One region of the Streptomyces sp. NPDC052299 genome, then DNA from elsewhere that is predicted to be linked to it. Evidence: riboswitches for the same ligand, from Rfam matches in the RefSeq annotation. Region 1 holds a riboswitch; each other region holds the start of a gene.
What was found. A riboswitch is a leader RNA that binds a small molecule or an ion and turns the genes downstream of it on or off. The one in region 1 is predicted to bind cobalamin.

Region 2: another riboswitch for cobalamin. It lies ahead of AB0L33_RS28445 (cobalamin biosynthesis protein); the one in region 1 lies ahead of AB0L33_RS12335 (ribonucleoside-diphosphate reductase subunit alpha).
Region 3: another riboswitch for cobalamin. It lies ahead of AB0L33_RS10590 (prenyltransferase/squalene oxidase repeat-containing protein); the one in region 1 lies ahead of AB0L33_RS12335 (ribonucleoside-diphosphate reductase subunit alpha).
Region 4: another riboswitch for cobalamin. It lies ahead of AB0L33_RS26230 (ABC transporter substrate-binding protein); the one in region 1 lies ahead of AB0L33_RS12335 (ribonucleoside-diphosphate reductase subunit alpha).

Annotation. Positions count from the first base shown of each region.
Region 1 covers NZ_JBFAUP010000006.1:110,041-117,737, reverse strand. Annotated here, with positions in the region: gene AB0L33_RS12355 (sugar ABC transporter substrate-binding protein) at 1-1,016, opposite strand, end outside; gene AB0L33_RS12350 (GntR family transcriptional regulator) at 1,298-2,068, shown strand; gene AB0L33_RS12345 (DUF3311 domain-containing protein) at 2,325-2,579, shown strand; gene mctP (monocarboxylate uptake permease MctP) at 2,576-4,207, shown strand; cobalamin riboswitch at 4,266-4,398, shown strand; gene AB0L33_RS12335 (ribonucleoside-diphosphate reductase subunit alpha) at 4,539-6,935, shown strand; gene AB0L33_RS12330 (ribonucleotide-diphosphate reductase subunit beta) at 6,935-7,697, shown strand, end outside.
Region 2 covers NZ_JBFAUP010000020.1:46,985-54,681, forward strand. Annotated here, with positions in the region: gene AB0L33_RS28415 (neutral zinc metallopeptidase) at 1-166, shown strand, start outside; gene AB0L33_RS28420 (hypothetical protein) at 323-1,627, opposite strand; gene AB0L33_RS28425 (hypothetical protein) at 1,812-2,939, opposite strand; gene AB0L33_RS28430 (class II aldolase/adducin family protein) at 3,030-3,689, opposite strand; gene AB0L33_RS28435 (inorganic phosphate transporter) at 3,833-5,104, shown strand; gene AB0L33_RS28440 (hypothetical protein) at 5,138-5,371, shown strand; cobalamin riboswitch at 5,517-5,647, shown strand; gene AB0L33_RS28445 (cobalamin biosynthesis protein) at 5,771-6,763, shown strand; gene AB0L33_RS28450 (cobyric acid synthase) at 6,760-7,697, shown strand, end outside.
Region 3 covers NZ_JBFAUP010000005.1:155,966-163,662, forward strand. Annotated here, with positions in the region: gene AB0L33_RS10575 (winged helix DNA-binding domain-containing protein) at 1-848, shown strand, start outside; gene AB0L33_RS10580 (DUF3291 domain-containing protein) at 845-1,309, opposite strand; gene AB0L33_RS10585 (helix-turn-helix domain-containing protein) at 1,358-1,996, opposite strand; cobalamin riboswitch at 2,169-2,303, shown strand; gene AB0L33_RS10590 (prenyltransferase/squalene oxidase repeat-containing protein) at 2,405-3,667, shown strand; gene AB0L33_RS10595 (SCO2322 family protein) at 3,877-4,545, shown strand; gene AB0L33_RS10600 (energy-coupling factor transporter transmembrane protein EcfT) at 4,542-5,702, shown strand; gene AB0L33_RS10605 (ATP-binding cassette domain-containing protein) at 5,699-7,450, shown strand; gene AB0L33_RS10610 (ECF transporter S component) at 7,447-7,697, shown strand, end outside.
Region 4 covers NZ_JBFAUP010000017.1:22,297-29,993, forward strand. Annotated here, with positions in the region: gene AB0L33_RS26210 (adenosylcobinamide amidohydrolase) at 1-381, opposite strand, end outside; gene AB0L33_RS26215 (PRC and DUF2382 domain-containing protein) at 672-1,685, shown strand; gene AB0L33_RS26220 (ABC transporter ATP-binding protein) at 1,769-2,548, opposite strand; gene AB0L33_RS26225 (iron chelate uptake ABC transporter family permease subunit) at 2,545-3,561, opposite strand; gene AB0L33_RS26230 (ABC transporter substrate-binding protein) at 3,642-4,670, opposite strand; cobalamin riboswitch at 4,732-4,919, opposite strand; gene AB0L33_RS26235 (beta-ketoacyl-[acyl-carrier-protein] synthase family protein) at 4,970-6,193, opposite strand; gene AB0L33_RS26240 (acyl carrier protein) at 6,190-6,432, opposite strand; partial or broken gene AB0L33_RS26245 (acyl-CoA dehydrogenase) at 6,523-7,697, opposite strand, start outside.

The DNA of each region.
Region 1 (7,697 bases):
GAGATCCACTCCTGGCCGAGGTCCTGGACCTTGGACTTGGAGATGGTGGCGAGGTCGGAGCCGCCGATGAAGGACGGGAGGGCCTTGCCGTTCGGGCCGGGCATACCGGCCGTGGCGATCTTGCCGTCGAGCTTCGGGTTGCCGTTCTCGCCCGTGGTGACGCTGCCGGCCTCCCAGGCCTGGCCGTAGATGACCGCGGCCTTCTCGTTGGCCATGACGTTGGCGTGGTCCTGCTCGTCCTTCGTCTGGTCGGCCTTGTTGTACTTCTTGACCAGGTCGACGAAGTGCTGGATGCCCTTCTGCGCCTCGGGGGTGGAGAGGGTGGCCTTCCACTCCTTCGAGCCCTCGTCGTACTTGGCGATCTGGCCGCCCTCGGCCGCGACGTAGGACATGGCGGCGTACCAGTAGCGGCCCGGGTAGTACAGGGACGAGGCGCGCTTGTCCTTCTTCGCGAGCTCGGCCTGGACCTTGTCCATCGCCTTGAGGAAGTCGTCCTCGTTCTGCGGGAGGGCGTCGCTGCCGGTGCCGGCCTTCAGCATGTCCTTGTTGTAGACCGCCAGGCGCGCGGAGGCGTAGTAAGGAACGCAGTAGACCTTGCCCTCGAAGGAGCAGGTGTCCTTCAGGCCCTTGATCCAGGTGTCCGAGTTCTCGTACTTCGAGGTGTCGATCTCGCCGAGCGCACCATTGAGGATGTACTGCATGGTCTCGGTGTTGCCGAGTTCGACAACGTCCGGGAACTTGTCGCCACCGAGGGAGGTGTCGAGCTTCTTGACCTTGTCCGCCCAGCCCTGGTACTGGATCTTGACGTTGACGTTCGGGTACTTCTTCTTGAACTGGGCGTTGACGTCCTTGACCAGTTCGGGCCAGGTCGACTGGGCCTCGCCCATGAGCCAGACAGTCAGGTCTTCCTTGCGGTCCTTCGGGTCCTTCGAGGACGTCTTGTCGTCCGAACCACACGCCGCGATGGAAACCAACATGCCCGCGACGCCGATCGCCGCGATGAGCTTGCGCTTCACGCCACCCTCCTCAGGGATGCTGCAACCCCCTCCCCACCGCGCGAGAACGTCGACGAGTACCTCTGGGGCTGGGACCTGGTCTTTAATGGTTTAGACCAGTACCGGGAGCTTGGCCTAGACCTTTAGGGGTGTCAAGGGTGTATAAGAAGTGCACTCGCGTCCGTTATAGGACCGACACCTGAGGGAGGGCGACGAGCCGTGACCGGACCGTGCCACCATGTGAGCCGCGACAGACGGAGGAGCCGGTGACGGCAGCAACGCAGCAGTCGGGAAGGCGGGCCATGGGCGCCGACGGGGGCAGTTCGGAGAACGAGGCGGGCACGGGCGCCGGGACGCGCACCGCGCGCGTACCCAAGTACTACCGGCTGAAGCGACATCTCCTCGACATGACGGACACCATGCCGCCGGGCACCCCCGTGCCCCCGGAACGGACCCTGGCGGCCGAGTTCGACACCTCGCGCACCACCGTGCGCCAGGCGCTCCAGGAGCTGGTGGTCGAGGGCCGCCTGGAGCGCATCCAGGGCAAGGGCACCTTCGTCGCCAAGCCGAAGGTCTCCCAGGCCCTGCAACTCACCTCGTACACCGAGGACATGCGCGCCCAAGGGCTCGAACCGACCTCGCAGCTCCTGGACATCGGCTACGTCACCGCCGACGACACCCTCGCCGGACTGCTCGACATCAGCGCCGGCGGCCGCGTCCTGCGCATCGAGCGGCTGCGCCTGGCGAGCGGCGAGCCGATGGCCATCGAGACCACGCACCTCTCGGCCAAGCGCTTCCCCGCGCTGCGCCGTTCACTGGTCAAGTACACCTCGCTCTACACCGCGCTCTCCGAGGTGTACGACGTCCGGCTGGCCGAGGCCGAGGAGACCATCGAGACCTCGCTGGCCACCCCGCGCGAGGCCGGGCTGCTCGGCACCGACGTGGGCCTGCCGATGCTGATGCTCTCCCGGCACTCACTGGATGAACAGGGCGAACCGGTCGAGTGGGTGCGCTCGGTCTACCGCGGCGACCGCTACAAGTTCGTGGCCCGCCTGAAGCGCCCGCTGGACTGACCGTCGTACCGACTGACCCGGCGTACGCATGTGCGCCGCGAACGGCCCCCGGACCCGCCTCCGGGGGCCGTTCGGCGTTTCCGTGGCGGCCTTGGACCGGACCAACCCCCGGACGTTTGCCGCCAATCCGGTCATCCGGCCGGCCGGTGACGACCGTTGCCGGACCGCAATGCGGACGGGGGGTGACGGTGGCCGGATGCCTCGCCTAGATTTCCTGCGCATTACAGGTGATCAGCGAGGGGACGGAGTCGCCGCCATGCCCGAAGAACCAGAAGGAAAGCCACCCACGGTCACCCCGGTGCGGGTGGTCATCGCGCTGTGTCTCATCGCGCCGTTCGTGGCGATGCTCTGGGTGAGTTCGTACGCGAAGATCGACCCGACCTTCATCGGCATCCCGTTCTTCTACTGGTACCAGATGCTCTGGGTGCTGATCTCCACCGCGCTCACCATGGTCGCGTACAAGCTGTGGCAGCGTGACCAGCGCGCCCGCAAGGGGGGTGCGTCGGCATGAAGGACGGCGTGAACGGCGTCGCGCTCGGCGTCTTCATCTTCTTCTTCCTGGCCGTCACGGTCATGGGCTTCCTGGCCGCCCGCTGGCGCAAGGCCGAGAACGAGGCCACGCTCGACGAATGGGGCCTGGGCGGACGGTCGTTCGGTACCTGGGTCACCTGGTTCCTGCTCGGCGGCGACCTCTACACCGCGTACACCTTCGTCGCCGTCCCCGCGGCCATCTACGCGGCGGGCGCGTCCGGCTTCTTCGCCGTGCCCTACACCATCCTGGTGTACCCGCTGATCTTCACCTTCCTGCCGCGCCTGTGGTCGGTCTCGCACAAGCACGGGTACGTCACCACCTCGGACTTCGTCCGGGGCCGGTTCGGCTCGAAGGGTCTCTCGCTGGCCGTCGCGGTCACCGGCATCCTCGCCACGATGCCGTACATCGCGCTCCAACTCGTCGGCATCCAGGCGGTGCTGGACGTGATGGGAGTCGGCGGCGGCGAGAACACCAACTGGTTCGTCAAGGACCTGCCGCTGCTGATCGCGTTCGCGGTGCTCGCCGCTTACACCTACTCCTCGGGACTGCGGGCGCCCGCGCTGATCGCGTTCGTCAAGGACGGGCTGATCTACCTGGTCATCGCCGTCGCGATCATCTACATCCCGATCAAGCTGGGCGGCTTCGACGACATCTTCTCGGCCGCCGCGGACAAGTTCAACCCGCCCGGGAAGCCGCCGACCGGCGCGCTCGCTCCGGGCGAGGCAGGGCACTGGGGTTACGCCACGCTGGCACTCGGCTCCGCGCTGGCGCTGTTCATGTACCCGCACTCGATCACGGCGACGCTCTCCAGCCGCAGCCGTGAGGTGATCCGCCGCAACACGACGATCCTGCCGCTGTACTCGCTGATGCTGGGCCTGCTCGCGCTGCTCGGCTTCATGGCGATCGCCGCCGGCGTCAAGGTGGAAAACGGCCAGCTGGCCATCCCGCAGCTGTTCGAGAACATGTTCCCCGACTGGTTCGCCGGGGTGGCGTTCGCCGCGATCGGCATCGGCGCACTGGTGCCGGCCGCGATCATGTCCATCGCCGCGGCGAACCTGTTCACGCGCAACATCTACAAGGACTTCCTGAAGCCGGACGCGACGCCCGAGCAGGAGACCAAGGTCTCCAAGCTGGTCTCGCTGCTGGTCAAGGTCGGCGCGCTCGCCTTCGTCCTCACGATGGACAAGACCGTCGCGATCAACTTCCAGCTGCTGGGCGGGATCTGGATTCTCCAGACCATGCCGGCCCTGGTCGGCGGCCTGTTCACCCGGTGGTTCCACCGCTGGGCGCTCATCGCCGGCTGGGCGGCCGGCATGGTCTACGGAACGCTGGCCGCTTACGGGGTCGCGAACCCGAACGGCTCACAGAAGCACTTCGGCGGGTCCTCCAAGGAGATCCCGGGCCTCGGCGAGATCGGCTACATCGGCCTCACCGCGTTCGTGCTGAACGTCGTGGTCGTCGTCGTCCTCACCTTCGTCCTGAACGCGGTCAAGGCCCCGGCAGGGACCGACGAGACCTCTCCGGCCGACTACACCGCGGACGCGGGCGACCCGGGCGTGCAGGAGAAGCTGCCGCCGGCCACGGCGGGGGCGCCCGGCGGTCACTGACCGCACACCCTTACACCTCGCGACACAAGATGTGGGGGCTGCCCGACGGGGCGGCCCCCACATGTATGCTCATGCTCGCTGTCGCCGCAGGGGAATCCGGTGCGAATCCGGAACTGTCCCGCAACGGTGTTTTCGGTGCGCTTTCACGCACCCGACGAGTCCGAGGACCTGCCGACGGCGCATCCGGCTCGACCGAACCGGATGCCCAGACGTCCGGGCCTCGTGGGATGGGCCGGTGGACGCCGCACGGAGTGCCGCCCCGCCCGGGCCCCCTCCTGCCCGGCTGCCCCCGCTCCCCGCCTGGCCGGAGCCGAGCGAGGGAGAGCACCACGTGACCATCGCGCCAGCCGATCCGGTTTCAGCGGCCGGAGCAGCGGGGACCGAGAACGACGGACCGGGCACCGCGCTGCTGCGGACCCTGACCGACCTCACCGCGGACCTGCCCGACACCGACCCCGGCCGCGTCGCCGCCGCCGCCCTGCGCGGCCGCAACGCCCGGTCGGACGAGGCGGAGCTGCGCTCGCTGGCCACCGAGGCCGCGGCGGGCCTCATCTCCGAGGACCCGGCCTACTCCCGCCTCGCCGCCCGGCTGCTCACCCGGACCATCGCGGACGAGGCCGCCGGGCAGGGTGCCACCTCGTTCGCCGCCTCGGTCGCCGTGGGCCACCGCGAGGGCCTGATCGCGGACCGGACCGCCGAGTTCGTCACGCTGCACGCGGCCGCCCTGGACGCCCTGGTCGAGCGGTCCCTCGCGGACGGGGCCGACGACCGCTTCGGGTATTTCGGGCTGCGCACCCTGTACAGCCGCTACCTGCTGCGCCACCCGATCACCCGCCAGGTCATCGAGACCCCCCAGCACTTCATGCTCCGGGTCGCCGCCGGGCTCGCCGAGGACACCTCCGAGCGGGCGCTGGACGAGGTCGCGGCGCTGTACGGGCTGATGAGCCGGCTGGACTACCTGCCGTCCTCGCCGACGCTCTTCAACTCCGGGACCCGCCACCCGCAGATGTCGTCCTGCTACCTGCTGGACTCGCCGCTGGACGAGCTGGACTCGATCTACGACCGCTACCACCAGGTGGCCCGGCTGTCGAAGCACGCGGGCGGCATCGGCCTCTCGTACTCCCGCGTCCGCGCCCGGGGCTCGCTGATCCGGGGCACCAACGGGCACTCCAACGGCATCGTGCCGTTCCTCAAGACGCTGGACGCCTCGGTGGCGGCCGTGAACCAGGGCGGGCGCCGCAAGGGTGCCGCCGCGGTCTACCTGGAGACCTGGCACGCGGACATCGAGGAGTTCCTGGAGCTCCGCGACAACACGGGCGAGGACCAGCGCCGCACGCACAACCTGAACCTGGCGCACTGGATTCCGGACGAGTTCATGCGCCGCGTCGACGCGGACGGGACCTGGTCGCTGTTCTCCCCGGCGGACGTGCCCGAGCTGACCGACCTGTGGGGCGACGCCTTCGACGCCGCGTACCGGGCGGCCGAGGCGAAGGGACTGGCCCGCAAGACCATGCCGGCCCGCGAGCTGTACGGCCGGATGATGCGGACCCTGGCGCAGACCGGGCAGGGCTGGATGACGTTCAAGGACGCCTCCAACCGCACCGCGAACCAGACCGCCGAGCCGGGCCGGGTCGTGCATTCATCGAACCTGTGCACCGAGATCCTGGAGGTCACCGACGACGGCGAGACGGCCGTCTGCAACCTCGGCTCGGTCAACCTCGGCGCGTTCGTGGCCGACGGCTCGATCGACTGGGAGCGGCTGGACGCCACCGTGCGGACCGCGGTGACCTTCCTCGACCGGGTCGTGGACATCAACTTCTACCCGACCGAGCAGGCCGGCCGGTCCAACGCCCGCTGGCGGCCGGTGGGCCTGGGCGCGATGGGTCTCCAGGACGTCTTCTTCCGACTGCGGCTGCCCTTCGACTCCCTCGAGGCCCGGGCGCTCTCCACGAAGATCGCCGAGCGCGTCATGCTCGCGGCCTACGAGGCGTCCTGCGACCTCGCGGAGCGGTCCGGTCCGCTGCCCGCCTGGTCCAGGACCCGGGCCGCGCGCGGGGTGCTGCACCCGGACCACTACGACGTGGAGCTGAACTGGCCGGAGCGCTGGGAGGCGCTGCGGGCCCGGATCGCGCGGACCGGGATGCGCAACTCGCTGCTCCTGGCCATCGCCCCGACCGCGACGATCGCGTCGATCGCCGGGGTCTACGAGTGCATCGAGCCCCAGGTCTCCAACCTCTTCAAGCGGGAGACCCTGAGCGGGGAGTTCCTCCAGGTCAACGGCTATCTGGTGGACGAGCTGAAGCGACTCGGCGTGTGGGACGCGCGGACGCGTGAGGCGCTGCGCGAGTCGAACGGCTCGGTGCAGGGCTTCGGGTGGATTCCGGCGGACGTGCGGGCGCTGTACCGCACCGCGTGGGAGATCCCGCAGCGCGGCCTGATCGACATGGCGGCGGCCCGTACACCGTTCCTCGACCAGAGCCAGTCGCTCAACCTGTTCCTGGAGACGCCGACGATCGGCAAGCTCTCCTCGATGTACGCGTACGCCTGGAAGCAGGGCCTGAAGACGACGTACTACCTGCGGTCGCGTCCGGCGACCCGGATCGCCCGGGCCGCTTCCGGGTCGGCGCCGGCCGCCGCGCCCGTCCCCGTACAGCAGGCGCAGGCGCCCGACGCGGATGCCATCGCCTGCTCCCTGGAAAACCCCGAGTCCTGCGAGGCGTGCCAGTAATGACCACCACGACCACCGATCAGAACCTGCTCGACCCGGGCTTCGAGCTGACCCTGCGGCCCATGCGCTACCCGGACTTCTACGAGCGCTACCGGGACGCGATCAAGAACACCTGGCACGTGGAGGAGGTCGACCTCCACTCGGACGTGCCGGACCTCGCGAGGATGACGCCCGCCGAGCAGCACCTGATCGGGCGGCTGGTCGCGTTCTTCGCGACCGGTGACTCGATCGTCGCCAACAACCTGGTGCTGACGCTGTACAAGCACATCAACTCCCCCGAGGCCCGGCTCTATCTGTCGCGGCAGCTGTTCGAGGAGGCCGTGCACGTCCAGTTCTATCTGACGCTGCTCGACACCTATCTGCCCGACCCGGACGACCGCGCGGCGGCGTTCGCGGCGGTCAAGAACATCCCCTCGATCCGCGAGAAGGCGCAGTTCTGCTTCCGCTGGATGGACTCGGTGGAGAAGATCGACCGGCTGGAGTCGAAGGCGGACCGCCGCCGCTTCCTGCTGAACCTGATCTGCTTCGCGGCGTGCATCGAGGGGCTGTTCTTCTACGGCGCCTTCGCGTACGTGTACTGGTTCCGCTCGCGCGGGCTGCTGCACGGCCTCGCCACCGGGACCAACTGGGTCTTCCGCGACGAGACCATGCACATGAACTTCGCGTTCGAGGTCGTGGACACGGTCCGCAAGGAGGAGCCGGACCTCTTCGACGACGCCCTCCGGCAGCAGGTCACCGACATGCTGAAGGAGGCCGTCGAGG
Region 2 (7,697 bases), on a different contig from region 1:
CGGCCTGGACGCGGCGGCGTCGGTCGGGGACGACCGGATCCAGGAGCGGTTCCAGGGGCGGGTCACGCCGGAGTCCTGGACGCACGGGTCCGCGGCGCAGCGGCAGGAGTGGTTCACGGTGGGGTTCCGGGGCGGGGACATGGGGGACTGCGACACGTTCCGCTGAGCGGGGCGGGCGCGGGGTGTAGCGCCTGCGGCGGGCCTGTTCCCCTGCCCGCCCCTTCCCGGAACCGGGGCTCCGCCCCGGGCCCCGCTCCTCAAACGCCGGAGGGGCTGGGGGTGCGAGGGCTGGAGGGGCTGGTTTCTGGAGCGCTGCCCCAGGTCAGGAACCGCCCGTGTGGACCTGGAAGGCCGCCTTGCGGACCGCCTTGGCCAGGGCCGGGTCCGGGTGGGCCGCGGCCAGGGCGACCAGGACCTGGACCGTGCGGGGGTGGCCGACGGCCCGGACCTCGTCCAGGAGGGCCGGGACCGTGCCCTGGACCGCCGAGTCGAGGTGGCGGACCAGGAGGCCCGTCTCCCCGTGGTCGGCGACGGCCGCCGCCGTGTCGACCCAGAGCCACGTGGCCTCCTCGCGGCTGAGGACCTCCTGGGCGTCCTCGGGGTCCGTACCGTCGTACTCGGCGAGCCAGAGCAGCGCGTACGGGCGCAGCGACGGGTCGGTCAGGACGGCCCGGACCTCGGGCTCCGCGGGGGCTCCGACGACGCGCAGGGCCTCGAAGGCCAGGCCGCGCAGGAGGGCGTCCTCGCCCCGGGCGACGTCGAGCAGTTCGGCGACGGCGCTGCCGACGGGGCGGGCGGCCAGCCAGGCGCGGTATTCGGCGCGGGCGGGGCCGGGGGTGAGGCGGGCGCAGCCGAGGAGCATGTCGGCGGCGGCCTGCTCGATGTTGCCGGCGGGGCTCTGGGCGGCGACGCAGATCTGCTCCAGCTTGACCCAGACCGCCCAGTTGCCGAGCGGCGTCAGCGTGGCCTGGCCCGCGCCGAGGGTGAGCGCCCCGACGTCGGCCAGGCCCTCCAGGGCCCAGTCCAGCAGGCGGGCGACGAGGGCCGGGGAGTGGGCGGTGGGCGCCGGCTGGGCGGGGGCGGGCAGCGGTTCGGGGCCGTACGGCACCTCGCAGCGCTCCTCGTGGAGTTCCGCGACGCGCTGGCCGAGCAGGTCGAGGAGGGCCGGCACGGTGACGGGCCCGGCCGAGAGCTGGAGCAGCGAGAGGACCTGTGGCACGGCCTCGACGGCCTCGGCGACGGCGGTGGACTCGACGCCCCGGGGCGCGGGGTGGACGAGTGACCAGGCGTCGAAGAGCGCGACCCAGCCGCGCAGCACGGCGGAGTCGTCCCGGTCCCAGGCGCGCAGCCGCCAGCCGGGCCGCGCGGTGTCGCCGTGGAGTTCGACCAGTCCGGCGAGCCGGGCCCGGTCCCAGCCGGAGCGCACCTGCGCCGGGGAGATGTCCAGCGCGGCGGCGGCGTGTTCGAGCGCGGCCGGCGGTGTGGTGCCGGGGGCCGCCCCGTCGGCCGCCCAGCGGGCGATCCGTACGGCGTCGGCGAGGACCGTCCGGGCCTGGCGGGCCAGCTCCGCCCGGGGTGGGGTGCCCTCGGGCGGGCGCGGCGCGGGCCTGGTGCGCCGGGTGGTCACGGCCCTTCGGGCGGTGGTGAGGGGTCGCGGGCGGACAAGACGCAGCCTGGAGTCGCGCGGGGTACGGGACGTCACGGGAGCAGTCTTGCCCCTGACGGCCCGAAAGCCCAAACGGAACCTGGGTCACCGACGTTGACGGGCCCGCGGACCGGCCGGGACCAATCGGCCGAACCGGTGCATCACCTCACATCAGGGGCGTGAGGAAGCGGCGCAGGGTCTCCTCGTAGCGGGCCGGGTCGGCGTTCCACATCGCCGCATGCGGAGCGCGGTCCACGGTGTGCAGGGAGACCAGGTCGGGGCGGGCGGCGGCGAGCCGGCGGGAGTGGATCCAGGGGGCCAGGGTGTCGTCGGGGCCGTGGAGCACGAGCGTGGGGACGTGCAGGGTGACGGGGACCGAGGTGTCCAGGAGGGCGGTGCCGGGCAGTCCGGTCTGCCCCTGGGCGGCGCGCACGGCCAGCGGCAGCAGTGCGGCGGGGACCCCGCGTGCGGCGGCCAGGCCGCGCAGGGTGTCGTTCCAGTCCAGCACCGGTGAGTCGAGGACGAGGCCGGAGATCCGGTCGCGGAGCGCGGAGCCCACGCAGGCGTGCAGCGCCATGGACGCGCCGGTTGACCAGCCGTACAGGATGACCTGCTCGGCGCCGTTGCGGACGGCGAAGCGGATCGCGGCGTCCAGGTCGCGCCACTCGGACTCGCCGAGGTGGCCGAGCCCGTCCGGGGAGCGCGGGGCGCCGGGGTCGCCCCGGTAGGCCAGGTCGAGCACGGGCAGCTGCCGGCCGTGCAGGAACCCCATGAGGTTGAGCGGGTGCTCCCGGGTGGTGCCGATGCCGTGGACGGTGATGACCCAGGTGCGGCGGGGCGCCGGGACGTACCAGGCGGGCAGTTCGCCCAGCTCGCCCGGGATGCGCACCTCGCGGAAGGCCAGGCCGAGGGCGCTGCCGGGGTCGCCGCTGTACACCTGGGGCGTGAGGCGGACCTTGTCGCCGGGGGCCAGGACGCCGTGGTCGACGCGTTCCAGCCGGCGCACGACGGTGTCGGCGGCCTGGTGGGCCCGGTCGAGCACGGGGCCGACGACGGCGTGGACGTCCTTGCCGGTCAGCCCGTACGTGCCGGGGCGCAGCGAGGTGAGGGACCGGGTCAGGGTGACCTGTCCGGCGGCCGTCGCGTGGACGGTGAGTTCGCGGTCGGCGGGGAGCGGTCGTCCGGGCGGCGTCTTCAGGGCGACGTCGCCGGCGAACCGGCCGGCCGCGACCGCTGCCGCGCCGGCGCCGATGAGTGTGGTGACGGCCGCTGCCGTCGCGGTAACCGGGCGCACACCCTCAGTGTCGGTCTCCGGGCGCCGCGATGCCAGTGGGCAGGGCCGTCCGGTGCCGCCCGTCTCCCGTCGACGCCGTCCGGTGCCGCCTCAGCCGCGCTGCCCGTAACCCTTCAGCGCCTCCAGGACCTCGCCGAGCCGGTCCTCGGACAGCAGGGCCGGGGTGCGGCCCGGTACGGCGCTCGCGGTGAGCCAGACGTGGCAGAGCCATTCCAGCTGGGCGGTGCGGTCGTACGCCTCGTCGAGCGTGGCGCCGTAGGTGACGGTGCCGTGGTTGGCGAGCAGGCAGCCGGTGCGGTCGCGGAGGGCGGCGAGCATGTTCGCGGCGAGTTCGGGGGTGCCGTAGCGGGCATAGGGGGCGACGCGGACCGTGCCGCCGAGCATCGCGGCGGCGTAGTGCACCGGGGGGACCTCGGTGAGCAGGGTGGAGACGGCGGTGGCGTGGACCGCGTGGGTGTGCACAACGGCCTTCGCGTCGGTGTTCCGGTAGATGGCCAGGTGGAGGGGAAGTTCGCTGGTGGGGGCCAGTTTCCCGAAGGTCTGGTTGCCTTCCGGATCGACACCGGTCAGATCCTCGGGGCCCAGCCGGTCGTACGGCACTCCGCTGGGTGTGACCAGCACCGTGTCGCCGATCCGGAGCGAGACGTTTCCGGAGGTTCCGACGACCAGGCCGTCGTCCGCCGTGCGGCGGGCCGCGGCGACGACCGCCTCCCATCCGCGGGCGATCGCGTCGTGCTCTCGGTCACTCATACGAAGATCCTTTCCGGCCCCGCCCCGGGCGCCGCCCGGGCACCGCCGCGGGGGTCACCACAGCGCCCTGTTCAGTTCATCTTCTGTTCACTCAAGTTGCCTACGTTCCACGTGCCAATGACGTCGAACGATTGCCTGGGTAAATGGAACACATCACGCTGCTGCTCGCGATAGTGATCGTGACAGCTCTAGTGTTCGATTTCACGAACGGTTTCCACGACACCGCCAACGCGATGGCCACGACCATCTCGACCGGCGCCCTCAAACCCAAGACGGCGGTCGCGATGTCCGCCGTTCTCAATCTGGTCGGCGCGTTCCTGTCCGTGGAGGTCGCCAAGACGATCTCCGGCGGGATCGTCAACGAGGACGGCCTCAGAACCGAGGTCATCTTCGCGGCGCTCGTCGGCGCCATCCTGTGGAATCTTCTGACCTGGCTGGTCGGGCTGCCGTCCAGCTCCTCCCACGCACTGTTCGGCGGCCTCATCGGCGCCGCGGTGATGTCCGCCGGCTGGTCGTCGGTCAACGGCGGCACCGTCGTCACCAAGGTGCTGCTGCCCGCCGTCGCCGCCCCGATCGTGGCCGGCGTGGCCGCGCTCCTGGCCACCCGCCTCACGTACCGGATCGGCGGGAAGATCCGTAACGACGCCCAGGAGAAGGCGACCGCCAAGGGCTACCGGGCGGGGCAGATCGCCTCGGCCGGGCTCGTCTCGCTCGCCCACGGCACCAACGACGCGCAGAAGACGATGGGCATCATCACCCTGGCCCTGGTCACCGGCGGCGTCCTCTCCCCCGGCTCCAACCCGCCGGTCTGGGTGATCGTGAGCGCCGGTCTCGCCATCGCCATGGGCACCTACCTCGGCGGCTGGCGCATCATCCGCACCATGGGCAGCGGCCTGACCGAGCTGAAGCCCCCGCAGGGCTTCGCCGCCCAGACCAGCGCGGCCACCGTCATCCTGGCCTCCTCGCACCTCGGCTTCTCCCTCTCCACCACGCAGTCCTGCTCCGGGGCCGTGATGGGCGCGGGACTCGGCCGTGCCGGGGGCGTGGTCCGCTGGTCCACCGCCACCCGGATGTTCGTCGCCTGGGGCCTGACCCTGCCGGCCGCCGGCCTGGTCGGCGCGGGCGCCGAGTTCCTGACGAAGCAGGGCACCTGGGGCGTCGTGGTCGTCGCGGCCCTCCTGGTCGCCGGTTCCGGGGCGATCTGGGTGCTCTCGCGCCGCAAGCCCGTCGGCCACGGCGATGTCGCACCCGGCACCGAGGACGTGGCCCCGGCCGAGCCCGCGGGTGTCGTCACCCAGGCCATCGCCGCCGTGAGCCCGCCGCCCACCGCGGCCCAGGCGCACGACCTCGCCGCCACCATTCCGGCGCCCGCCGGTCCCGTCGCCGCCGATCCGGCCCGACCCGCCACGGTCTGACAGACCCCGGTACTCCGGTAAAGGACAACCCGTATGAACATCGACTGGGCAGCTCTGGGCACCGTCTTCGGCGTCTCCCTCGTCACCACGGTCGCCCTGGTGGGCCTCTTCACGCTCGGCATCGTCGGCCTCTCCAGGCAGCCGGAAGCGGCCGCCGGGGGCGGTACGGCGGGCGGATCGGTCCTGCTGGCGCGGGCCGGGGCGTACGTCTGCTTCGGGCTGTGCGCGGCGGCGGTCGCGTACGGCATCTATCTGATCGTCGCCTGACGCCTCACCACCCCATCGGGCCGGACGCACCTCGTGCGCGTCCGGCCCGATGTGCGTCCGCCCACACCGCACCGCCGCAGGTCAACGGCGAGTTGACGGGCGTTCGCGGGGCGTGGTGGACTGCCGGAGCCATTACGGCGACAGCAGAGGAAGCCGGTGCGAATCCGGCGCGGTCCCGCCACTGTCACCGGGGAGCGGTCCCCCACCGCACGTCACGGCCCGCGCGAGCGGGCTGGAAGACCGGGGGAATCCGCCGATCCGGAAGCCAGGAGACTCCCTGTCGCCGTCACGTCGAACCAGGGCGCGGACCCTGAGTGAGGACATATCGCCATGCCCGGCTGCCGTGCGCCCCTCTTCCCACAGCCCTCGTCGGCGGACTCCGGCACGGCCGGCTGAACCGTGCGTGCCGATCGCATCTACGCGTACGGCGCCACCGCCGGCCTGATCGGCGACCTGCTGCTCGGTGACCCGCGCAGGGGGCACCCGGTCGCCGCCTTCGGGCGGGCCGCCGCAGCCGTCGAGGACCGGCTCTGGCGCGACCACCGCGGCCGGGGCGCCCTGCACACCCTGATCTGCGCCGGGGGCGCCGCCGGGAGCGCCGCGCTCGCCGCCCGCGCCCTGCGGAGCCACCCCGCCGCGTCCGTGGCCCTGACCGCCGCCGCCACCTGGTCCGTCGTCGGCGGTACGTCGCTGGGGCGGGAGGCCCGGGCCATCGGCGGGGCGCTCGCCGCGGGCGACATCGAGTCTGCCCGGGAGCGGCTGCCCCATCTGTGCGGGCGCGACCCGCAGGCGCTGGACGGCCCCGGGATCGCGCGCGCCGTGGTCGAGTCCGTCGCCGAGAACACCTCGGACGCCGTGGTCGGCGCCCTCGTCTGGGGCGCCCTCGCCGGTGTCCCCGGGCTCGTCGGATTCCGCGCCGCCAACACGCTCGACGCGATGGTCGGCCACAAGTCGCCCCGCCACCTGCGGTACGGCTGGGCCTCGGCCCGGCTCGACGACCTCGCGGGCTGGCCCGGCGCCCGGCTCACCGCCCTGCTCGCCGTGGCCTCCGGCGGCCGTCCCCGGGAGGCGGTACGGGCCTGGCGGGCGGATGCCGCCAAGCACCCGAGCCCCAACGCGGGGCCCGTGGAGGCCGCGTTCGCCGGGGCGCTCGGCGTACGGCTGGGCGGGACCCTGGCGTACGGCGGGCGCGTCGAGCACCGGCCCGTGCTCAACGGTGCGGCCGGGCGGGCGGTGGAGACGGCGGACATCGAGCGCGCCGTGCGCCTCTCGCGCCGGGTGGGCGTGCTCGCCCTCGGCGTCACCGTGGCCGCCCGGCTCGGCACGGCGGCCCTGGCGCGGCGGGCCCGGAGACCTCACGGATCGCGTACGGCTGGACGGAGAGCGATATGAGCGGTGGACTGCTGGTCGCCGGGACCACTTCGGACGCGGGCAAGAGCGTCGTCACGGCGGGCATCTGCCGCTGGCTGGTGCGCCGGGGCGTGAAGGTCGCCCCGTTCAAGGCGCAGAACATGTCGCTGAACTCCTTCGTCACCCGCGAGGGCGCCGAGATCGGCCGGGCCCAGGCGATGCAGGCCCAGGCCGCCCGCGTCGAGCCGACCGCCCTGATGAACCCGGTGCTGCTCAAGCCCGGCGGCGACCGCTCCAGCCAGGTCGTCCTGATGGGGAGGCCGGTCGGCGAGATGAGCGCCCGCGGCTACCACGGCGGACGGCAGGAGCGCCTGCTGTCCACCGTCACGGACTGTCTGGAGCAGCTGCGGAGCACCTACGACGCGGTGATCTGCGAGGGCGCGGGCTCGCCCGCCGAGATCAACCTGCGCCGCACGGACATCGTGAACATGGGCGTCGCCCGGGCCGCGCGCTTCCCGGTCGTGGTGGTCGGGGACATCGACCGGGGCGGGGTGTTCGCCTCGTTCTTCGGGACGACCGCGCTGCTCGCGCCGGAGGACCAGGAGCTGATCGCCGGGTATCTGGTCAACAAGTTCCGGGGCGACGTCTCGCTGCTCGAGCCGGGGCTCGACATGCTGCGGGACCTGACGGGCCGTCCCACGTACGGGGTGCTGCCGTTCGCGCACGGGCTCGGCATCGACGAGGAGGACGGCCTGCGGGTGTCGCTGCGCGGCACCGTACGGGAGTCGACGGTCGCCCCGCCGCACGGCGAGGACGTCCTGCGCGTCGCCGTGTGCGCGATCCCGCTGATGTCGAACTTCACCGATGTGGACGCGCTGGCCGCCGAACCGGGCGTCGTCGTCCGCTTCGTGGACCGGCCCGAGGAGCTGGCCGACGCCGACCTCGTCATCGTGCCCGGCACCCGGGGCACCGTGAA
Region 3 (7,697 bases), on a different contig from region 1:
CGGTCCTGTACGGCTCGCGGCTCGGCTCCCGGTTCACCGCGTCCGGGCTCAGCGCGGCCGACGGCGAGGAACTGGTGGCGCGGGTCCTGGAGTTCGCCCGCACGCCGAGGTCGTCGGCCGAGATGCAGGCGTGGCTGGCGGAGCTCTACGGCGCGGAGCGCAAGGACGCGGTGTGGTGGGGCATGAAGAACTACGCCCCGCTGCATCACGTCCCGACCGGCCCGCCGTGGTCCTTCGGCGCGCGTGCCGCGTTCGTCGCGGCGGGCGAGGGCCCCGCGCCCCGGGGCCGGGAGGTGGACCGGGCGGCGCTGCGCACGCTGATCCTGCGCTGTCTGGCCGGGTTCGGCCCGGCGTCGGTCGCGGACGTGGCGCAGTTCTCGATGGTGGGGCGGGCGCCGGTCCGGGCGGAGCTGACGGCCATGGCGGACGAGGTGGAGCGGCTTCGGGGGCCGGGCGGGGAGGTGCTGTTCGACCTCCCGGGCGCCTCCCGGCCGGACGCCGACACCCCGGCCCCGTCCCGGCTCATGGCGATGTGGGACTCCACGCTGCTGGCGTACGCGGACCGGGCCCGGGTGATACCGCCGGAGTACCGCCCGCTGGTGATCCGGCGCAACGGGGACGTGCTGCCGACCCTGCTGGTGGACGGCTTCGTCGCGGGCGTGTGGCGCCCGACGACCGAGGGGGTCGAGGCCACGGCGTTCCACCCGCAGCCGCCCGCCGTCTGGGACGAACTGGCGGCGGAGGCCGAGGCGTTGACCGCGTTCCTCGGCACCCGCGAGCGGGCGGTCTACAACCGCTACCACCACTGGTGGGCGAAACTCCCGGACGCGGATGTGCGGATGCTCTAGGACCTTCCTGCCGGCGGCGGGTGCGGGGCGCGGAAGGTGAAGGCGTCGGGGGTGTCGCCCTTCGCGCGGAGCAGGGCGATGCGTTCCATCGCCTCCTCGACGCCCGGGCGGTGACCGGCCGGGACCCACCACAGGGCCATGTGGTGGTCGGCCAGGCGCTCGAACCACTCGCGGCGGCGGGCCATGACCCTCAGGTGATCGCTGCGGTACACGTACGCCTTCAGGGCGTCGACCGATTCCCAGACCGAGCAGTTGAACAGGAGGAACTGGTCCTCGTCCTCGGGGCGCAGGCTCGTGGCGTCGGCCCCGCCGTCGTCCACCATCCGCCAGACGAAGCCGGGGGCGTGGTCGGCGAGGGCGTTGATCTCGGGGAGCTGTGCGACGAAGTCGGCGAGCTGGGGGCTGTCGAGCGGGGCGAGGATGCGCCCGATGTTGACCTGGGCAAGGTGGAAGTCGTTCACGGGCCCAAGCATGGCCGGGTGAACCTTCTAAAGTCAACGGATTCTTTTTTAGAAGTCGGCGGTCCCCTCGGGGCCCTCGACCGCGACGCAACAGCCTTCCGGCAGCGGCTCCATGACCGCCTTCCAGCCCTCGGGGAGCAGCCCTTCGATCCCGGCGAGGTTCATCCCGCAGACCAGGGCCGGGAATTGCTCGGCCAGCGCGTGGAACGGGCAGTTGCGCAGCCGGAGCTTTCCGCAGCCCCAGTACGGTTCGTAGCCGCGCTCCCGCAGCGCCTCGACGGGGTCCGCCGTGCTCGCCGCCTCCCCGGCCGCGCGCGCCGCCGCCTGCAGCTCGTTGTCGAGCCCGGCCCGTTCGACCACCTCGGCGAGCAACTGGCCGACGGTGTCGTAGGAACGCGGCGGTACGGAGACGGCGTGCTCGCCGGCCGCCCGCCGGTACAGCTTGGAGGGCCGCCCGGCGCCGGGGCCGGTGCGCCCGGAGAGCCGGCGGAAGCCGGCCTCCAGGAGCCCGGCGTCCACGAGCTTGTCCAGGTGGAACGCGGCCACGGCCCGCGTCACCCCGACCGCGTCCGCCGCGGCGTCCCGCGTGACGTCGCCCTGGGCGGCGGCCACGTGCCGGTACAGTCCGCGGCGTACGGGGTCCCCGAGGGCCGCCAGCGCATCCAGGGCGGCGTCGTCACTGCTCACGGACCCGAGTCTAGGCGGCACGCCTCTCGGGGGCGCTGCCCCCGAACCCCCGCTGCTCAATCGCCGGAGGGGCTTGATTTTGCCCCCGGCGCGAGACCAAGCCTCTCCGGCGCTTGAGGAGCGGGGTCCGGGGCAGCGCCCCGGTTTCGGGAAGGGGCGGGGAGGGGAAGAAACCCCGCCCGCTAGACTGGCCGCGTCGTCACTATGCCCGTTCAGGGGGAAGCCGGTGCGAATCCGGCACTGACCCGCAGCCGTAAACCGCCGCGAGGCGAAAGTCGGAATGCCCTGCCCGAGTCGTGACCCGCTCACGCCGCCGGAACCCCGGCGGCCCGCCCCGTCGAGGAATACGGAGCCGGAGCCTGGTGCCGTGTGTGCCGTCCCCGGCCCCCAGGAGAGGCACCGCCCGCCATGACCGCACGCCGCAGCGCCGCCGCGCTCGCCGTCACCGCCGCCGCGCTCTGCGCGGCCGCCGCCCCGGCGGCCGTCGCCGCGCCGTCGCCGTCGCCCTCCCCCTCGGCCGCGCTGCCCTCCGGGCTCTACGGCACCGGCGACCCGACGTACGACGGGGTGTGGCGGCAGTCACTCGCCTTCCTCGCGCAGCAGGCCACCGGTGTGACCCCGGCCACGAAGGCCGTCGACTGGCTGACCGGCCAGCAGTGCGACAGCGGCGCCTTCCCCGCGTACCGTCCGGACGCCTCCGCGCCCTGCACCGACAAGACGGTGGTCGACACCAACGCGACGGCCGCCGCGGCCCAGGCCCTGCGCGCGATCGGCGGCCACCAGGACGCCGTCGCGAACGCGGTCAGCTGGCTGAAGTCCGTCCAGAACGAGGACGGCGGCTGGGGCTACACCGCGGGCAGCCCGAGCGACGCGAACTCCACGTCCATCGTGATCGGCTCCCTCGCCCGGGCCGGCGAGAAGCTGGGCGACGTGACGACGCACGGCGGCAAGACCCCGTACGCCGCGCTGCTGACGTTCTCCATCCCCTGCGGCGGCAAGGACGGCGGCGCCTTCGCCTACCAGCCCGACAAGTCCGGCAAGCTCGCCGCCAACGGTGACGCCACCGCCGCCGGTGTCCTCGGCGCGCTCGGCAAGGGCCTGGTCGTCTCGGACAACGCGGCCGTGAAGGACCCCGCCTGCCACCAGGGGTCCCCGCTCGAACCGGAGCAGGCCGCGCAGAACGGCGCCTCCTACCTCGCGACCGCCCTCGCGAAGAACGGCCACCTGGACCTGCCGAAGATGCCCGGCGCCGAGGACAGCGAGCCGCAGCCCGACTTCGGCAACACCGCCGACGCGGTCGTCGCCCTGTCCGCCGCCGGGCACAAGGACAAGGCGGCCGGCCCGGTCGCCTGGCTGAAGAAGAACTCCGCCGCCTGGGCGAAGCAGAGCGGCCCCGCCGCCTACGCCCAGCTGATCCTGGCCGCCCACGCGACCGGCGCCGACGTCCACGACTTCGGCGGCGCCGACCTCGTCGCCCAGCTGAACGCGACCGGCCCCGAGCCGGCCGCCGTGAAGAAGCCGGAGCCGACGGCCACGGAGGACGAGGAGAAGAAGGACAGCGGCGACGGCGACGGCATCGGCGGCGTCTGGTGGTTCGTCGGCATCGGCCTCGCGGTCGGCGCGGGCGCCGGCTTCCTGATCAGCGGCCGCCGCAAGAACCAGCAGCTGTGAGGGGCTGCCGGGTGGCCTCGGGCCGGTCGAGCGGACGCGGTCCGGTGCGTGCGATTCCAAGGCAGAGGAGGGAGTCGACGCGGAGCGTCGCTGACCGACGACAACGCCGGAAGCGTGCGTGCCGGGGCGTGGCCGCCCGGTCCGAGGCCACCCGGCAGCCCCACCGCCGCGTCGGACGGGCGCTCGCGCTCCTCGTCCTCGGTGCCGTCCTGGCGCTGCTCGGCGCGGGCACGGCGCAGGCGGCGGGCTACCGCTACTGGTCGTTCTGGGAGGGCTCCGGGAGCGGCTGGTCGTACGCCACCCAGGGGCCGTCGCTCGTCCGGCCCGAGGACGGCTCGGTGCAGGGGTTCCGCTTCTCGGTGAGCGCGGACTCCCAGGACGCCTCCAAGCCGCGCAACGCCCCCGACTTCGCGAAGATCTGCGCGGACACCCCGGCGAAGGACGGCAGCAAGCGCGTCGCCGTCGTCATCGACCCGGGCACCGCGGCCGACGCGCCGGACGGCGAGACGCCGCCCCCGCCGCGCACCGCCTGCGCACGGGTGGCGAAGGACGCGAGCAGCGCGGAGGCCCTGGCCGCGGTCGCCAAGCCGCTGCGCTACGACGCGAGCGCGATGCTCTGCGCGATCTCCGGCTACCCGGCCACCGGCTGCGGCGAGCAGGTCTCCGGCGCCGCGACCGGCGGCACGGACGGCGGCGCTTCCCACGACGGCACGGCCGGCGGCAGCAAGGCACCCGCCTCGGCCGCCGCGTCCGACGCCGCCTCCACCGGCGGCCACGGCGACGACGGCGGCCCGTCCGCGGGCGTCCTCGTCGGGATCGGCGCGGTGCTGCTCCTCGGCATCGCCGCAGTCGCGCAGGCCCGCCGCCGCCGCGGATGACCGGCTCGACGGCCGGCCGCACGAAGAGCACCGCGGACCGGCTCCCCGCCTGGCGCGCCCCCGCCGCGACCCGCTCCAACGCGGTGCCGGCCGGGGCGTGGTGGCTGTGGGCGCTGGGCCTGGCCACCGCCGCGTCCCGGACCACCAACCCGCTGCTGCTCGGCCTGCTGGTCGGCGTCGCGGGTTACGTGGTGGCGGCGCGCCGCACGGACGCGCCGTGGGCCCGGTCGTACGGCATGTTCATCCGGATCGGGCTCTTCGTGATCGCGGTGCGGCTGCTGTTCTCCGTCTTCCTCGGCTCGCCGATCCCCGGCACGCACACCGTGTTCACGCTGCCCGAGGTGCCGCTGCCCGACTGGGCGAAGGGCGTCCGGATCGGCGGCCGGGTCACCGCCGAGCAGCTGCTGTTCGCGCTGTACGACGGGGCGAAGCTGGCGGCCCTGCTGATCTGTGTCGGCGCGGCGAACTCCCTCGCCAACCCGGCCCGGCTGCTGAAGTCGCTGCCCGGCGCGCTGTACGAGGCCGGGGTCGCCGTCGTCGTGGCGATGACGTTCGCGCCGAACATGGTCGCCGACGTGCTGCGGCTGCGCACCGCCCGCCGGCTGCGCGGACGCCCGACCGGCGGGGTGCGGGCCGTCCTCCAGATCGGTCTGCCAGTCCTGGAGGGCGCCCTCGAACGGTCGGTCGCCGTCGCCGCCTCCATGGACGCGCGCGGTTACGGGCGCACCGCCCGGGTCCCGGCCGCCGTCCGGCACACCACGAACGTCCTGACGCTCGGCGGGCTGCTCGGGGTGTGCGCCGGTACGTACGGGCTGCTCGCCGCGGAGGGCGCCGGTTACGGCCTCCCGCTGCTGGCCGCCGGTCTCCTCGCCGCGGCGGCGGGGCTGCGGCTCGGCGGGGCGCGTTCGGTGCGGACCCGCTACCGGCCCGACCGCTGGGACGTACGGGCGTGGCTGATCGCCGGGTCCGGCGCGGCCGTCGCCGTGGCCATGATCCGGGCCGGGAACGCCGACCCGGCGGCGCTGCACCCCGGGGTCGTGCCGCTGACCGCTCCCGTGCTGCCGCTGTGGCCGGCCGCCGCCGTGCTGCTCGGGCTGCTTCCGGCGGTGGTCGCCCCCGTCCCGCCCTCCCCCACAGGCTTCCAGGAGAAGGTGTGATCCGGTTCGACGCTGTTTCGGTGCGGTACGAGGGGGCGGAGCGCCCCACGCTCTCGGGGGTCGACCTGACCGTCCCGGAGGGTGAGCTGGTGCTGCTCGTCGGCCCCTCGGGGGTCGGCAAGTCGACGCTGCTCGGTGCCGTCTCGGGGCTCGTGCCGCACTTCACGGGCGGGCTGCTGACCGGGCGGGTCACCGTGGGCGGGCGGGACACCCGGACGCACAAGCCCCGGGAGCTGGCCGACCTGGTCGGCACCGTGGGCCAGGACCCGCTGGCGCACTTCGTCACCGACACGGTCGAGGACGAGCTCGCCTACGGCATGGAGTCGCTGGGCCTGGCCCCGGCCGTGATGCGGCGGCGGGTCGAGGAGACCCTCGACCTGCTGGGCCTGGCCGGGCTGCGCGACCGCCCGATCGCCACCCTGTCCGGGGGCCAGCAGCAGCGGGTCGCGATCGGCTCGGTCCTCACCCCGCACCCCCGGGTCCTGGTGCTGGACGAGCCGACGTCCGCGCTGGACCCGGCCGCGGCCGAGGAGGTCCTCGCGGTCCTCCAGCGGCTCGTCCACGACCTGGGCACCACGGTCCTGATGGCGGAACACCGGCTGGAGCGCGTGGTGCAGTACGCGGACCGGGTCGTCCTGCTCCCCTCGCCGGGCGCCGCCCCGGTCATGGGCACGCCCGCCGAGGTGATGGCGGTCTCCCCGGTGCACCCCCCGGTCGTCGCGCTCGGCCGCCTCGCCGGCTGGGAGCCGCTGCCCCTCACGGTCCGCGACGCGCGACGGAGGGCCGGCGGCCTGCGGGACCGGCTGGCGAACGTGGCGCCGGATGCGGGAACGCAGGCCGAGGCCGCCCCGCACCCGGCACCGGACGCGCCCCGGCCGTCCGCGCCCGCCGGGCCCGCCCGCCCCGCCGTCCCCCGCCGGGGCACCCTCGCCCGCCTCATCGGCCGCGCCCCGCGGACCGTCCCCGCCCCGGAACCCGTCACCGGTGCCCCCGCCGCTCGTGCAGAACGGCTCGGGGTGCGGCGCGGCCGGGTCGAGGCGCTGCGCCGGGTGTCGCTCACCGTCGGGGCGGGCGAGACCGTGGCCCTGATGGGGCGCAACGGCGCGGGCAAGTCCACGCTGCTCGGCGCCCTCGTCGGCATGGTCGAGCCCTCCTCCGGCACCGTCCTGACCGGGGGCCTGCCCCCGCACCGGACGCCGCCGCGCGAGATGGTGCGCCGCGTCGGCCTCGTACCGCAGGAGCCGCGCGACCTGCTGTACGCGGACACGGTCGCCGCCGAGTGCGCGGCGGCGGACGCGGACGCCGGGGCGGAGCCGGGCAGCTGCCGGGCCCTGGTGTCGGAGCTGCTGCCGGACGTCGGGGACGACACGCACCCCCGCGACCTGTCCGAGGGGCAGCGCCTGGCCCTGGCCCTCGCCGTGGTGCTCACCGCCCGGCCGCCGCTGCTGCTCCTGGACGAGCCGACCCGGGGGCTGGACTACGCGGCGAAGGCCCGGCTGGTCGGGGTGCTGCGCGCGCTGGCCGCCGAGGGCCACGCCATCGTGCTCGCCACCCATGACGTGGAGCTGGCCGCCGAGCTGGCGCACCGGGTGGTGATCCTCGCCGACGGGGAGGTCGTCGCGGACGGCCCGACCGCCGAGGTGGTGGTGTCCTCGCCCGCGTTCGCCCCGCAGACCGCCAAGGTCCTGGCCCCGCAGGAATGGCTCACCGTCTCCCAGGTCCGCGCGGCCCTGGGGGGTGGCGCGTGAACGGCGTGCGGCCGCGCGGCCGCCCGGTCCGGCTGGGCCCCCGGGCGGTCGTCGCGCTGGTGCTGATCAGCGCGATCGGGATCGCCGCCTTCGGGTGGCCGCTGCTCGCGGACCGGGACTCCGGGCTCGCGCACGCGCAGGACGCGCCGTGGCTGTTCGCCGCGCTGCTGCCGCTGCTGGTCGGGGTGGTGGTCGCGATGATCGCGGACGCCGGGCTCGACGCGAAGGCGGTCGCGATGCTGGGGGT
Region 4 (7,697 bases), on a different contig from region 1:
GCCGGTGCCCTCGGCCGGTGCGGCTGCCCAGCCGCGTACGCCCAGACCGCAGGTGGCGGTGGCGTGCACGTCCTCGTCGTCGGCGGTGGTGTACGCGGTGACGTCGGCGGCGGTCATGAGGCCGGCGCCCGGGCCGGTGAGGCGTGCGGCGGCGGCGATCTCGGCGAGATGGCGGTCCGGGTCCATGCGGGGGTAGCCGCCGGGGACCTGCGCGTTGAGGATCCACTCGCGCGGGCCGATGCCGCCGCCCAGGACCGCGCTGCTGCACACCCGCCAGCCGGGTCCCAGCCGCCACACGAGGTGGTGCAGTTCCGCGCCGTCCTCGCGCCGGGCGTGCAGTTCGCCGCGTTGCGCGGGAAGCGGGACGCGTACGGAACGGATGGGGCACCCCCGGGTGGAGCGGCGGGACGCCGGTCGGCGTGGACCCGTTGATCATATGCGGCGGGGCCGGGGCGCCCGGGGCCCGGCCCGTTCACCCGGATGGCGTAATGGGCGCGAGAACCGCCCTGCCGCGTGACGCTGGGGCTGTGCCGGTCCGGGGCGGATGCCGCGCGCCGCGTCCGGTGGCCGGGCGGTTGCAGCGTCCATCCGGGTGAGGCGCGATGGAATCCGGACGCGCCTTCTCTGCTGGACCCACCCACAGGACGCGCCCGGGCGAGGAGGATTCGGATATGGGAGCCGCTGACGGTTTCACGGATTCCGGAGAGCTCGACGGCCTGACGGTGTACGACACCGAGGGCGAGAAGATCGGCAACGTGGGCCGCGTGTATGTCGACGACAACACCGGCCGCCCGGACTGGATCACGGTGAAGACCGGCCTGTTCGGCATGAAGGAGAGTTTCGTGCCTCTCGCCGGAGCCCGTCGAGTGGGCTCCGACCTGCACATCTCCCATGGCAAGGACCAGGTCAAGGACGCCCCCCGGGTGGACGCCGACGCGCATCTGTCGGTGTCCGAGGAAGAGGAGCTGTACCGGCACTACGGCCTGACCAGGAACACCCGGGGCAACCTGGGCGACGGTTCCGGCACGGGCGCGCCGACCACCACGGGCACCGGCACCATGGGCGCGGGCGGGACCGGCGCGGCGGCCGGGGCCGGAGCAGGGGCCGGGGCCATGGGCGCGGCCGGCACCTCCGGCACGGACCGCACGCAGACGGCCGGCACCGGCAGGCACCGGGACGCCGAGGCGACGGGCACGGGCGCGGGACGTCCGCTGGCCGGAGCCGGCGCGGGTACCCGGTCCGGGGCCGACCTGGGCGGCAAGGAGGAGATGATCCGCTCCGAGGAGCAGCTGCACATCGGCACCGAGGAGTACGAGAGCGGCAAGGCCCGCCTGCACAAGTACGTCGTCACCGAGAACGTCACGCGCAGCGTGCCGGTCTCGCACGAGGAGGTACGGGTGGTCCGTGAGCCGCTGCAGCCGGGCGACCGGACGGCCGCGCGAACGGGCGACCTGACGGAGCAGGACGTGGAGGTCACCCTGCACGCGGAACGCGCCACGATGCGCAAGGAGACCGTCCCGGTCGAGCGCGTCCGGATGGAGACCCAGAGGGTCACGGAGCAGAAGGAGGTCTCCGCCGAGCTGCGCAAGGAGCAGATCGACTACGCGGACGGCACCACCAAGGGCGGCAAGGACATGGGTGGCAAGGACACCGGCGGCGACATGGGCCGAGGACGCCACCGCTGACCCCGCCGGCATGACCGCCGCACCGCACCACAGGCGAAGGGCGGGCCCGCCGACGGGCCCGCCCTCTCGTGTGCCGGGACCGGTCAGGGCAGGAAGCGCACGGAGGGTCTGCCCTGCGGCCCGTCCGGGGTCACGACGGCCCTGACCCGGTACACCTCCTGGATCAGCTCCTCGGTGATCACCTGCTCCGGGGTCCCGCGGGCGACCGCCCGTCCGCCGCTCAGCACCACGATCCGGTCGCAGAACATGGCGGCCAGATTCAGGTCGTGCAGGGCGACGACGGCGGTCAGCGGGAGCGAGGCGACCAGGGAGAGCAGTTCCAGCTGGTGCTGGATGTCCAGGTGGTTGGTCGGCTCGTCCAGCAGGAGTTCGCGCGGCCGCTGGGCGAGCGCGCGGGCGATCTGGACGCGCTGGCGCTCCCCGCCGGAGAGCGTGTGCCAGGACTGGTCGCGCCGGGAGGCGAGCCCGGTACGCTCCAGCGCCTCGTCCACCGCCGCCGCGTCCTCCTCCGTCGGGGCGGCCCAGGCGCGGCGGTGCGGGATGCGGCCCAGGCGCACGACGTCCAGGACGCTCAGCTCCTCCTGGGTGACGGCGTGCTGGTCCACGACCGCGACGCGGCGGGCCACCGCGCGGCGCCCGACGGCGGGCAGGGTGGCGCCGTCCAGGGTGACGACGCCCATATGCGGGGCGAGGACCCCGGCGAGGATGCGCAGCAGCGTGGACTTGCCGGAGCCATTGGGGCCGATCAAACCCACGGTGGTGCCGGGCTCCGGGGCGAGGGTCACGCCGTCCAGGAGAAGGCGGCCGCCGGCTTCCCGGCCGACCCGTGCGGCCCGCAGGCCCTCGGCCGCCGCCCCGGTCACGCGGGCCGCCTGGTGCGGTGGAGGACGACGACGAAGGCGGGCACGCCGATCAGGGCGGTGACGACGCCCACCGGGACCTCCTGGGGATCGAGGACGGTCCGGGCGAGCGTGTCGACCCAGACGAGGAAGACGGCCCCGGCGAGCGCGGTGACCGGCAGCAGCCGGCGGTGGCCCGAGCCGGTGAGGGCGCGGGCGGCGTGCGGCAGGACGAGCCCGACGAAGCCGACGGCCCCGGCCGAGCTGACGAGGGCGGCGGTCAGGAGCGCGGTCGTGCAGAGCAGGACGGTCCGGACACGGCCGACGTTCACGCCGAGGGCCGCGGCCGCGTCCTGCCCGAAGGCGAAGGCGTCGAGCGTACGGGCGTGGCCCAGGCAGATCAGCAGGCTGACGGCGAGGACGGCGGAGCAGACCCAGACGTCGGTCCAGCCGACTCCGCCGAGCGAGCCGAGCAGCCAGAACAGCACCCCGCGGGTCTGCTCGGCGTCGGCGGCCGTCATGACGACGAACGAGGTCAGCGCCGAGAAGAGCTGCATCGCCGCCACGCCGGAGAGCACGACCCGGTCGGTGGAGCCGCCCAGGGTGTGGCTGAGCAGCATCACCAGGGCGAAGGAGCAGAGGGCCCCGACGAACGCTCCGGCCGGCAGCGTCACCGCTCCCCCGCCGACGCCGAGCACGACGACCAGGACAGCGCCGGTGGACGCGCCGGAGGAGACGCCGAGGACGAAGGGGTCGGCGAGCGGATTGCGCAGCAGGGACTGCATGACGGTCCCGCAGACCGCGAGGCCGGCCCCGCAGACGGCGGCGAGCAGGGTGCGCGGCATGCGCAGGTTCCAGATGATGCCGTCGCGGATCGGGCTGAGCCGGGCCTCGCCGATGCCGAGATGGGCGGCGACGGCGGACCACACGTCCACGACGGAGATCCGGGCCGGTCCGATGGTGACGGCGACCGCGACGGACAGGGCGAGCAGCAGGAGGCCGCCGGCCCACAGGAGGCCGCCGCGCAGTCCGCGCAGCCGGGGGCGTGCGGGCGCCGCTCCCGGCGCCTCGCCGTGCGGGGCCTTCTCGGACGGGCCGGCGAGCCGGCCGGTGGCCGTCACCCCGCGAGTCCGAGGTCGCGCAGCCCGGCGGCCACCAGTTCGACGCCCTCGACCGTGCGGATGGTCGGGTTCATGGCCTGGCCACTGAGCAGGACGTAGCGCTTGTGGCGTACGGCGTCCATCTTCTTCGTGACGGGGTTGGACTCCAGGAAGGCGATCTTCCCGGCGGCGCTCTCGGCGGTCTGCGACTTGCGGGTGAGGTCGCCGACGACGAGCACGTCCGGGTTGCGGTCGGCGACGGTCTCCCAGTTGATCTGGGGCCATTCGTCGTGGGTGTCGTCGAAGACGTTCTTCAGGCCGAGCTCCCGGGTGATGATGCCCGGCGCCCCGCAGCAGCCCGCCAGGTAGGGGGCCTCGGAGTTGGCGAACCAGTACATGACGGAGGTACCGGACGCGTCGATGCCGTCGGTGGCCTTGCGGATGCGTTCGCGGAGCCGCGCGACCAGCTTCTCGCCGCGCTCGGGCACGCCGAACACCCGGGCCAGGTCGCGCACTTCGGCGTAGACGCTGTCCATGGTCAGGGCGCCGCTGCGGACGCCGTCGCCGTCCTTGGTGTTGTCCTTGGCGGCGCAGTCGGCGGGCGCGACGTAGGTGGGGACGCCCAGCTCCTCGAACTGTGCGCGCGGGGCGACACCGCCCTTGGCGAGCGTCGACTCGAAGTCGGCCGCGACGAAGTCGGGCTCCTGGTCGAGGACCTTCTCGGACGAGGGCCGGTTGTCGGCGATCCGCTTCACGCCCGCGTTGGCCTTCTCCAGGCCCTTCATCACCGGGTCGGTCCAGGTGGCGGTGGCGGCCATCCGGTCCTGGAGGCCGAGCGAGAGCAGGATCTCCGTGGTGCCCTGGTCGACGGAGACCGCGCGCCGGGGCGGGGCGTCCACGGTGACGGTGCGCCCGCAGTTCCTGAGCGTGACCGGATAGCCGTCCGTCCGGCCGGAGGCGTCGGCCCTTCCGGACGGGGCCCCTTGGCAGGCCGTCAGCAGCAGGAGGGCGACGGTGAGCGGAACGGCACAACGTAGGGGCGGCACGGGGCATACCTCGGCGTCTCTGGGCCCATGCGCGGGGCCCGCTGTACGGTCCGCCGCCCGGTCCCGGGCGGCGGTCGCCAGCAGGTCTTCGGACTCGGGTTCGCTCGGACGGGACGCCTTCCCGGGAGACGCCGGGTCTCCCAGTGGCCGTGGCCCCGCCCGTCCCCCTCACCGCTGCGCGTCAGTTCCGGATTCGCACCGGATTCCCTGACTCCCACGAGGAGTTCGACTGGCTCCGGCACGCTACCACGGGCCTACGCGCAGCTCAGCGGCGCCCTCGCCCGCCAGGGATCGGCCGGTCAGGGGCGCTGGAGGGCCACGACCGCGTTGTGCCCGCCGAAGCCGAAGGAGTGGCTGACGGCCCGGCGGACCGGCCGCACCAGCGGCACCTTCGTGACGCAGTCGATGTCGAACCCGGGCGCGGGCGCGTCCAGGTTGGCGACCGGTGGGACGACCCCGCGCTGGAGGGTGAGGATCGTCAGCCCCGCCTCGATCGCCCCGGCCGCGCCCATGCAGTGCCCCAGCACGCCCTTGGGGGCGGTGACGGGTGGCCGGTGCGGGTACACCCGGCTGATCAGCGCGGCCTCGGCGGCGTCGTTGCGTACGGTCGCGGTGCCGTGCGCGTTGACGTGCTCCACCTCGTCGGACCGCCAGCCCGCGTCGCGCAGGGCGGCCTCGACGGCGGCCCGGGCGACCCGCCCGTCGGGGTGCGGGCTGGTGGGGTGGTGGGCGTCCGTGGTGGCCCCGGTGCCGGCGATCAGGGCCCTGGGTTCGGCGCCCCTGGCCTCCGCGTCGGCGGCGCGTTCCAGCACCATGACGGCGGCTCCTTCGCCCATGACGAGTCCGGCGCGGTCGGCGGCGAAGGGCCTGCTGAGCCGGGACAGGTCGCCGTCCGCGCGGGCGGCGGCGCCGGACCGGGCGAAACCGGTCATGGCGATCGGGAAGACGGTCGACTCGGTCGCCCCCGCGATGGCGACGTCGCACTGCCCGGTCGCGAGCAGGTCGCGGGCGACGGACAGCGCGGTGACGCCGGACGAACAGGCCGTGCAGGGGGCCATGCTGGGTCCGGTGGCCCGCATCTCGATCGCGATCTCGGCGGCGGGCATGTTGGGGATGGTCAGCAGGACCCCGGCGGGCGAGGTGGCCTCCGGGCCCCGCCGCTCCAGCACCAGCGCCTGGTCGGTGAGGTGCGCGGAGCCGCCGCTGCTGGTGCCGACGACGACCGCGACCCGGCTGCCGTCCCAGCCGGCCGGGTCGAGCCCGGCGTCGGCGACGGCCTCCCGGGCGGCCAGGACCGCGAACTTGACGTACCGGCCCATCCGGAAGGCCGTACGGCGGCCGATCTCGGCGTCCAGGTCGACGCCGTCGACCACGCAGGCGAAGTCGATCGCGCACCCGGCGAGCGCGGGGATGTGGCGGGCCGGGCTCACAGCCGCGCACACCCCCTCCCAGGTGGACTCGGTGTCGTTGCCGACCGGGGTGATCATGCCGAGACCGGTGACGGCGATGGCCGGTGTCCTCATCGGGCGGCGCCCACCGCCGCGTCGAGGTGCGCCGTCAGCTCGGCGAGGGTGGTCCCCCGGGTGAGGGTGCCCGTGTCCAGCTCGACCCCGGTGGTCTCCCGGAGGACGACGGCGAACTCGGCCGCCGCGAGGGAGTCCATGTCCAGGCTGTCCATGGTGGAGTCCGGAAGGATCTCGGCCACGGGCACCTTGAAGGTACGGCTGAGTACGTCGGTGATACGGGGGTGGATCGTGCTCATGGTCTTCCTTTCCTCATGCCATCCGGGCGGGGTGTCCGGCGCCCGCGCGCACGGCCCCGACGCCGGAACAACTGAGCAGCGTCGCTCCGGTTACGCCCAGCGGCGAACCGATTCGCCAACACCCGGCCGGGGCGCCCCGCACCACCGGGCGAACAGGGCGACGGTCGTCCAGTAGGCGAGGAGGACGGCCCCCGCCCCGAGTCCTGGTACGGCGCGTGCCGCGCGGCGCGCCCACGTGCCCCTCAACAGCCCGCCTCCCGGTGCCAGTGGGCCTCCGGATCGTCGTACGCCTCGGCGTAGCCGGGGCCCGTGATCGGCCAGTCGGCGAGCATCTCCTCGGGGAACGCGAAGGAGTCGGCGAGCTCCGGGAGGTGCGGGGCCACCGCGTCGATGAGCCGTTCGGTGTGGTCCGTCAGCGCCTGTGCCTGTCCGGCGCTCAGGTGCCCGGCCGCGAGCAGGTCCCCGCTGTCGCGCGCCACCCGGCCGAGGGCGAACAGCCGGGCCAGCTCGCCCAGCCGGTCGCGGTCCGCTCCGGCGGGCAGCGCCTCGACCGCCTCCTCGTACGCCTCGGCCGCCTGCCGGCAGGCGTGCGCCTCGACCCCGCGCAGCGCGGGGCCCGCCGCCGCGTTCCACCGGCCCAGCGGGTCGCCGGGAGCCGTCCGGGCCGCCCGGGCCCCGGCGCGCGCGAACCACAGCTCCTCGGCGCGGCCCAGCAGCCGGACCAGGAACCGGAGATCGGTGAGCTCGCCGCTGTCCGGGGCGCCCGGCTCGTACGGGGGCCGGTCGGCGAGCAGGGCGGCGGCGGCCCTGGCGTGGACGGCGAGGTTGTCGCCCTCGGCGGTGATGGCGCCCTCGACGCCGGTGACGAGCGCGGCCATCCCGTTGTTCTCCAGGAGGCCCTGCGCGCCGCAGCGTTCCCGGGACTCCACGATCACGGCCCTGGCCTGCCAGGTGATCCAGCCCTTGGCGATGTCCACCAGGCGCTCGGCCGCCTCCCGCCCGGCCTCCGGCCCCGCCTGGGCCGCCTCCCAGCGGTCCAGGACGCGGCGGTGCAGCAGGCTCATGGCGAAGACCGTGGCCATGGCCTCGGCGAGCGGCCCGTGGTGGGTGCGGTACGCGAGCACCGGCAGCCGCGCCCCGCGCCCGGCGGAGACGTGGCGGTGGCCGCCGTACCGCACGGCGACGGCCAGCGTGGCGCGCGCCGAGCCGACGGCGCTGGCGCTCATGGAGATCCTGCCGGTGACGACCCGGGAGATGGAGGCGAG